2 regions of the Streptomyces sp. NPDC056479 genome follow, and region 2 is predicted to be linked to the other one. Evidence: riboswitches for the same ligand, from Rfam matches in the RefSeq annotation. Region 2 holds a riboswitch; the other holds the start of a gene.

Region 1 (4,206 bases), on a different contig from region 2:
GGAGGTGAAGGTGAACAGGAAGACCATGAGCGCGGCGGCGGCCACGGCGGGCCCGAGCGCCGGCAGGGTGACCTGCCGCCAGGCTTTCAGGGGCGAGGCCCCGAGCATCCGCGCGGCCTCCTCCTGGCGCGGGTCGAGCTGCGCCCAGAGCCCTCCCACCGTGCGTACGACGACGGCGTAGTTGAAGAAGACATGCGCGAGCAGGATGGCCCACACGGTGGTGTCGAGCCGTACGCCCCACAGCTCGTCGAGGAGTCCGCCGCGGCCGACGAGCGCGAGGAACGCCGTACCGACGACGACCGTCGGCAGCACGAAGGGGACGGTCACCACGGCCCGCAGGATCTGCTTGCCGGGGAAGTCGAAGCGGGCGAAGACATAGGCGCCCGGCAGCGCGATCAGCAGGGTCAGCGCGGTGGAGGCGAGCGCCTGCCAGGTGGTGAACCACAGGACGTGCCGGATGTCGGACTCCCCGAGCACGTCCCACAGCCGCCCGAACTGCCACACCCCCTCGACCTTCAGACCGCGCGCGAGGATCGCGGCGACCGGGTAGGCGAAGAACACCCCGAAGAACGCGACGGGGACGGCGATGAGACCGAGCCGCACCGCCGCCGCGCCCTTCTTCCGCGGGGCCGCTACTTCAGTACGAGCGAGGTCCACGACTTGACCCAGTCGTCACGGTTGTCGGCGATCTTCGCCGGGTCCATGGTCTCGGGGTTCTCGGCCTGCGGGCCGTACTTCACGAACTCCGGCGGGACCTGGGCGGCCTTGAGCACCGGGTAGACGAACATGTTCAGCGGCATGTCGTCCTGGAAGGTCTTGGTGAGCAGGAAGTCGAGGAGCGCCTTGCCGCCCTCGGTGTTCTTGGCGCCTGCGAGCAGCCCGGCGTACTCGACCTGCCGGAAGCAGGTGCCGGTCGCGACACCGGTCGGCGCGGTGGTCGGCTTCGGGTCGGCGTAGATCACCTCGGCGGGCGGGGAGGAGGCGTACGACACGACGAGCGGCCGGTCGGCCTTGGCCTGCTTGCCGCCGGCGGAACCGGAGAACTCCTCGTTGTAGGCCTGCTCCCAGCCGTCGACGACCTTCACGCCGTTGGCCTTGAGCTTCTTCCAGTAGTCCTGCCAGCCGTCGTCGCCGTACCGGGCGGAGGTCCCGAGGAGGAATCCCAGCCCCGGCGAGGAGGTGGAGGCGTTCTCGGTGACGAGGAGGTTCTTGTATTCGGGCTTGATCAGGTCGTCGTACGTCGTCGGCGGGGCCAGCTTGTGCTCGCTGAAGTACGCCTTGTCGTAGTTGACGCAGATGTCGCCGGTGTCGACGGGAGTGACCCGGTGCTTGTCCTGGTCGACCCGGTACTCGGGCAGGATCAGGTCGGAGCCCTTGGGCTCATAGGACTGGAACAGCCCGTTGTCGAGCGCGCGGGAGAGCAGGGTGTTGTCGACGCCGAAGAAGACGTCGCCCTGCGGGTTGTCCTTGGTGAGGATGGCCTTGTTGACGGCCTGCCCGGCGTCGCCGTCCTCCAGGACCTTGACCTTGTAGCCGGACTGCTTCTCGAACGCGGCGAGGACGCCCTTGGAGACGGCCCACGAGTTGTGGCTGACGAGGGTCACGGTCTTGCTCTTGGACTCGGGGTTGTCGGTCCCCGAGTCGGACGACCCGCACGCGGACAGCGTGACGAGGCCGAGCCCGACGGCGAAGACCGTGGCCTTCTTGGTGATGCTCACCAGATTCCTCCTGGGGTTGACCAGGAAGAGACGCGGCCCTGCCGAGAAGCCCTCTTCTTCGGCTCCTGGGCAGGGCGCAACAGCTTGAGTGATGACCGAACTTCCTACCCAGAATGACCTGGGCGAGGTTCAGAGGGTCTGCGGCCCGATTGCCGCACTCTCAGCGCTGTGGCGCTCCCCTGTCGGAATATGAAGATGTACGTACGGGTGTACGCGCCCAGATTACCGCTCGGTGGCCGCGAGCTGACCGCAGGCCCCGTCGATCTCCTGACCACGGGTGTCCCGAACCGTCACCGGCACACCATGGGCCGCGATGGCCTCGACGAACGCCTTCTCGTCCTCGGGCCGGGAGGCGGTCCACTTCGAGCCCGGGGTCGGGTTCAGCGGAATCAGGTTCACATGCACGGGCTTGCCCTTGAGCAGCCGCCCGAGCCGGTCACCGCGCCAGGCCTGGTCGTTGATGTCCCGGATGAGGGCGTACTCGATGGACAGCCGACGGCCGCTCTTCTCGACGTACTCGAACCCGGCGTCCAGGACCTCGCGCACCTTCCACCGCGTGTTCACGGGGACGAGGGTGTCACGCAGCTCGTCGTCGGGCGCGTGCAGCGAGATCGCGAGCCGGCACTTGAAGCCCTCGTCGGCGAACCGGTTGATCGCCGGGACGAGACCGACGGTCGAGACGGTGATCCCACGCTGGGACAGCCCGAGCCCGTCCGGCTCGGGGTCGGTGAGCCGCCGAATGGCCCCCACGACCCGGTTGTAGTTGGCGAGCGGCTCGCCCATCCCCATGAAGACGATGTTGGAAAGCCGGGCCGGCCCACCGGGCACGTCCCCGTCCCGGAGCGCCCGCATCCCGTCCACGATCTGGTGCACGATCTCGGCGGTGGACAGATTCCGGTCCAGCCCCGCCTGCCCGGTGGCACAGAAGGGACAGTTCATCCCACACCCGGCCTGCGAACTGATGCACATGGTCACCCGGTCCGGATACCGCATCAGCACCGACTCGACGAGCGTCCCGTCGAACAGCCGCCACAGCGTCTTGCGGGTGTCCCCCTGATCCGTCGACAGATGCCGTACGACGGTCATGAGCTCCGGGAACAACTCCTCCCGCAGCTTGGCACGCGACCCGGCCGGGATGTCGGTCCAGTGCTCCGGGTCGTGCGTGTACCGCGCGAAGTAGTGCTGCGACAGCTGCTTGGCACGAAAGGGCTTCTCCCCGACCGCAGCGACAACGTCCTTGCGCTCACCGGGCGTGAGATCAGCAAGGTGCCGCGGGGGCTTCTTGGCTCCGCGGGGGGCGACGAATGTGAGTTCTCCGGGTGCAGGCATAACCCTTCCAGTGTGGCAGATCAACTCTGGGGGCCCAGGCCAGAACGGGGTGGGGGTGGTCACCTGTGGGTGCCGACTGTCAGCGTTGGTCGGCTTCGCACGGCCCAGGGACGGCCCAGACGGCTGAGCGGTCGCCCACGAGATCCCGCTGCCTTACCAGCCCTGAGCTTCGGAATCACTGGAACATGCCCGGCGCCACGGGCGCCGGGTACGAGGATTGCCCTTGCTGCCCGTCGCCCGCCGGGTCACGAAGGTCGCGTCCGTTGACTGTGACTGACCGTCCACTCCGGAGCGCATCTGGCACATGGATGGTTCGGAGCTGTTGCCGGTCGCCGGGCCCAGCGTTTGACACGCCCACCATGACGTAACAAAGTTGGTTGCAACAGAAGGTCACCACCGCCCAGACGGTGCGACCCCGCGCCGAGTACGAGGAGAGGTCCAGCCATGTCCACCACCACCGCCGGAACTGCACTGATCACCGGCGCGACCGCGGGCCTGGGCGCGGCCTACGCCGAGGAACTGGCCGCACGGGGACACGACATCATCCTGGTCGCGCGAGACGAGGCGAGGCTGGAGGAGGCCGCCGCGGAGCTGGCCGAGCGGTCGGGACGGAAGGTTTTCACTCTGAGCGCGGACCTGGCGACCGCCGAGGGGATCGGTTCGGTCGAGGAGCGCCTGGCCGGCGACGCGTCGATCGACACCTTGGTCAACAACGCCGGCATGGCGCTGTTCGGCCCGCTCTCGAAGGCCGACCCGGATCGGCTCGAGGGGCTGATCGCGCTCAATCTGATCTCGTTCACCCGGATCGCGGCCGCCGCGGCGAAGGCATTCGCCGGCCGCGGCGCGGGCACGATCGTCAACATCTCCTCTGTGCTCGCGCTCAACATTCTCCCGGTGGGTGCCGCGTACAGCGGCACCAAGGCCTATGCGCTGGCTTTCACCCAGGGGCTGGCCCAGGAGTTCGCGGACTCGGCGGTGCGGGTGCAGGTCGTGCTGCCGGGGGCGCTGGAGACCGCGCTCTGGAGCGGTTCGGGCATCGAGCTCGACCAGCTCTCGAAGGCGACGGTGATGTCCCCGCAGGATGCCGCCCGGGCCGGACTCGCCGGACTCGAGGCGGGCGAACTGGTCACCATCCCCTCGCTGCCCGAGTATGGCCAGT
Region 2 (4,206 bases):
AACTCCCGTGCCGTGTCCGGGTCCAGGGCGAGGTTGAACTGGTCCTCCCACCGGAACTCGAAGCGAGCGTCGGACAGCGCGTCGTCCCAGTCCTGCGCACCGGGGTGCCCCTTGGCGAGGTCCGCCGCGTGGGCAGCGATCTTGTAGGTGATGACGCCGGTCTTGACGTCGTCACGGTTGGGCAGGCCCAGGTGCTCCTTGGGCGTGACGTAGCAGAGCATCGCCGTGCCCCACCAGGCGATCATGGCGGCACCGATACCCGAGGTGATGTGGTCGTACGCCGGCGCGACGTCCGTGGTCAGCGGGCCGAGCGTATAGAACGGAGCTTCATCGCAGATCTCCTGCTGAAGGTCGATGTTCTCCTTGATCTTGTGCATCGGGACGTGGCCCGGGCCCTCGATCATGGTCTGTACGTTGAAACGCTTGGCGATCTGGTTGAGTTCCCCGAGAGTCCGGAGTTCAGCGAACTGCGCCTCGTCGTTGGCGTCCGCGATCGAGCCGGGCCGCAGGCCGTCGCCCAGCGAGTAGGTGACGTCGTACGCGGCGAGGATCTCGCAGAGCTCCTCGAAGTTCTCGTACAGGAACGACTCCTTGTGGTGCGCCAGGCACCACGCCGCCATGATCGAGCCGCCGCGCGAGACGATGCCGGTCTTGCGGTTCGCGGTGAGCGGTACGTACGGCAGGCGGACGCCCGCGTGGACGGTCATGTAGTCCACGCCCTGCTCGGCCTGCTCGATGACCGTGTCCTTGTAGATCTCCCAGGTCAGTTCCTCGGCCCTGCCGTCGACCTTCTCCAGGGCCTGGTAGAGCGGCACCGTGCCGATCGGGACGGGGGAGTTGCGCAGCACCCACTCGCGGGTGGTGTGGATGTTGCGCCCGGTCGACAGATCCATGACCGTGTCGGCGCCCCAACGGGTCGCCCAGGTCATCTTCTCGACCTCCTCCTCGATGGAGGACGTCACCGCGGAGTTGCCGATGTTGGCGTTGACCTTCACCAGGAACCGCTTGCCGATGATCATCGGCTCGATCTCCGGGTGATTGACGTTGGCGGGCAGAACCGCACGGCCCGCGGCGATCTCTTCGCGGACCACTTCGGGAGAAACGTTCTCCCGGATGGCCACGAACTCCATCTCGGGTGTGATCTCGCCGCGGCGCGCATAGGCGAGCTGCGTGACGGCCTGGCCGTCGCGGCCGCGACGCGGCTGGCGCGGTCGTCCCGGGAAGACCGCGTCGAGGTTGCGCAGGCCACCACGCGGTGAGGTGTGCTTGATCCCGTCGTCCTCGGGACGGACGGGACGACCCGCGTAGTCCTCGGTGTCTCCGCGGGCGATGATCCAGTTCTCCCGCAGCGGAGACAGTCCGCGGCGGACGTCGGTCTCGGTGAGTGGATCGGTGTACGGGCCCGATGTGTCGTACAGCGTGACCGACTGCCCGTTGGTGAGGTGCACCTGGCGGACCGGCACCCGCAGATCGGGGCGTGAACCCTCGACATACGCCTTGTGCCAGCCGATGGACTTCCCGGCCTCCTGGGACTTCTCGTCCTGAACGGAGGCAGGCGTGCGCGCGTCCTTGATGGTCATGAGACCTACTCCCTACGCCGGCATTACCCGGTAACAGGTTCGGCGGTCGACGCAGCGTTATCCGTCTGCCGACGTTTCGTGTGAAACATCACTCGCGATGGGTGATGTTTCATGTGAAACATCGCTGGGACGGAGGTCAGCGCCCTCTCAGCCCGGTGCTCCGAGCTCCCGCGTGTACAAAGGTGGTCCCACGCTAGCGTCAATTCGGGCGCGGTGAACAGGGGGCCCCGGCCGTTCTTGCGATGATCGGTCGGTGACCACGACGCATGAACCTCCGTACCCACCGCCCGAGCCGCCCCGCGGCTCGGGCGCCGGAAGCGGCCCCGGAAGCGGCCCCGGAAGCGGCCCCGGGAACGGTCCCGCACGGGGTAACGGCCCGGCAGGCGGCCGGGGTTCAGGGGTTCCCGGAGGCAGATACGACGGCGGATACGGCCGTGGTTCCGCGGGTGGCCAAGACGATCGGGCGGCTGGAAACAGCGGCTGGCACGAACACGGCAGCCGGCCCGGGCCCGGGTCCGAAGGAATGCCGGAGCAGCGGGGCGGAGTCGGCGGGGGGTACGAGCGTGGCCCTGGCGGGCACGGCGGCCCCGGCGGGCACGGCTACGGTCCCGGCTCCGGCGGCTCGACGGGGCAGGGGCCCGGTCCGGGTGACCGGCCCGGTCACGATGCCGGTGATGGTCATGGTCACGGACCCGGATCCGGCGGGCCGCGGGGCGGTGGCGACGATGACGGACATGGGCATGGGCACTCGCACAGTCACGCCCACGGTCCGGCGGCTCCCGTCTCCCGGCATCTGCGCAAGGTCATCGCGGCGGTTCTGATCCCGTTCGCCGCGGCGGTGGTGGTCGGTCTCGCGGTGCTGTGGCCGGGCGGTGCCCCAGGGCACGAGCGCACCGGAGTCGGCTTCGACCGGCAGACACAGCAGGCCACGGTCACCAAGGTCGTCGAGCTGAGCTGCAAGGACGCGGGCGCCTCGGGCGTGCCGCCGACCGGCGACACCTCCACCGCCGAGGGTTCCTCCGCAGCGCAGCAGGAGAGCGGCACCTGCAAGAAGGCGACGATCCGTGTCGACACCGGCAAGGACAAAGGCCGTACCTTCACGGAGATCGTCCAGCCCGACCAGTCGCGCCAGTTGCACGAGGGCCAGGAGGTCGTGGTCGCCTACGAGCCCTCCGCGCCCAAGGACCTCCAGTACTCGGTCACCGACGTGAACCGGCGCATTCCGCTGTCGGTGCTCGCCGGGATCTTCGCACTCGCCGTCGTGGTCGTCGGCCGGTTGCGGGGCCTCATGGCGCTGATCTCGCTGGCCATCAGCTTCCTGCTGCTCAACTTCTTCATCCTGCCCGCGATCCTCCAGGGCTCGAACCCACTGGTCGTGGCGGTGGTGGGGTCGAGCGCGATCATGCTGATCGCGCTCTTCCTGTGCCACGGCCTCTCGGCCCGGACATCGGTCGCGGTGCTCGGCACACTGATCTCGCTGCTGCTGATCGGTGTCCTCGGCTCGGTGTTCATCGACTGGGCCGCGCTCACCGGCAACACCGACGACAACACCGGCCTCATCCACGGTCTGTATCCGTCGATCGACATGAGCGGTCTGCTGCTCGCCGGCATCATCATCGGTTCGCTCGGTGTCCTCGACGATGTGACGGTTACCCAGACCTCCGCGGTCTGGGAGCTGCACGAGGCCAACCCGACGATGGGCTGGCGCGGGCTGTACCGGGCCGGCATCCGCATCGGCCGCGACCACATCGCGTCCGTCGTCAACACGCTTGTCCTCGCCTACGCGGGCGCCGCGCTGCCGCTGTTGCTGCTCTTCTCGATCGCGCAGAGCGGCGTCGGTACGGTCGCCAACAGTGAGCTGGTCGCGGAGGAGATCGTGCGCACACTGGTCGGCTCCATCGGACTGGTCGCCTCGGTTCCGGTGACCACGGCTCTCGCGGCCCTGGTGGTCTCGGCAGACCGGCCGGAGAAGGGGGCGGCGCCCACGGGCACCCAGCCAGTCATGGCGGGCACGCAGCCGGCTCCCGGCCGCGGCGGTAGGGGACGACGGCGTAAGCGCTGAGGGCGTCAGCTGTGCCGCGGAAGCGGTCACGGCAGAGTGCGTTGACGGCAGATGCGCCGGCCGTCGACCTCCCGGCCGCCGAGGGCGTCGTATGACAGCCCGACGGGGACAGCCGATGCTGACAGCAGAGCAGCCGGTTGACGGCCGCCCGAGTCTGCGTCGCTGACTCCGCCCGAGTCCTGCGTCGCCGACTCCGCCCGTCCGGCGGAGCGTGAAGCACTTCCGGCGGGGCGGAAGCGCCCGCACGCGCCCCTTGCGCACCCGCTGAAGCGTTACGCCACGCCGCCCTCGCTGACGTAACGCTTCACCCGGCGCTCTGCTCCTCCGCCAGGATGCGATCCAGGGCCTCGTCGAGATGGGCGTCGAAGTCGGCGAGCGTGCCCTCCTGCCCGAGCGGCACCAGCTTGTCGGTGCGGTCGAGGAAGGCCACAAGAGGCGCCACGGAGGAGCGGAACAGCGCCTGGTCCGGCCCCACCTGAAGCCGGATCAGGACGTCGCCCAGCGTCTCGGCACCCGCCGGCGAGACCCGTACATCTCCCTCCCCGCACGGCCGGCCCACCCCGT

Evidence for each region. Region 2 has a riboswitch for thiamine pyrophosphate ahead of thiC (phosphomethylpyrimidine synthase ThiC). Riboswitches for the same ligand answer to the same signal wherever they lie in the genome.
Region 1: another riboswitch for thiamine pyrophosphate. It lies ahead of ACFQ6S_RS28270 (thiamine ABC transporter substrate binding subunit); the one in region 2 lies ahead of thiC (phosphomethylpyrimidine synthase ThiC).

Annotation. Positions count from the first base shown of each region.
Region 1 covers NZ_JBHTRZ010000007.1:427,773-431,978, reverse strand. Annotated here, with positions in the region: gene ACFQ6S_RS28275 (ABC transporter permease) at 1-657, opposite strand, end outside; gene ACFQ6S_RS28270 (thiamine ABC transporter substrate binding subunit) at 633-1,718, opposite strand; TPP riboswitch at 1,802-1,909, opposite strand; gene rlmN (23S rRNA (adenine(2503)-C(2))-methyltransferase RlmN) at 1,941-3,047, opposite strand; gene ACFQ6S_RS28260 (SDR family NAD(P)-dependent oxidoreductase) at 3,492-4,206, shown strand, end outside.
Region 2 covers NZ_JBHTRZ010000005.1:230,139-234,344, forward strand. Annotated here, with positions in the region: gene thiC (phosphomethylpyrimidine synthase ThiC) at 1-1,580, opposite strand, end outside; TPP riboswitch at 1,573-1,762, opposite strand; gene ACFQ6S_RS21335 (YibE/F family protein) at 2,104-3,642, shown strand; gene ACFQ6S_RS21340 (SsgA family sporulation/cell division regulator) at 3,947-4,206, opposite strand, start outside.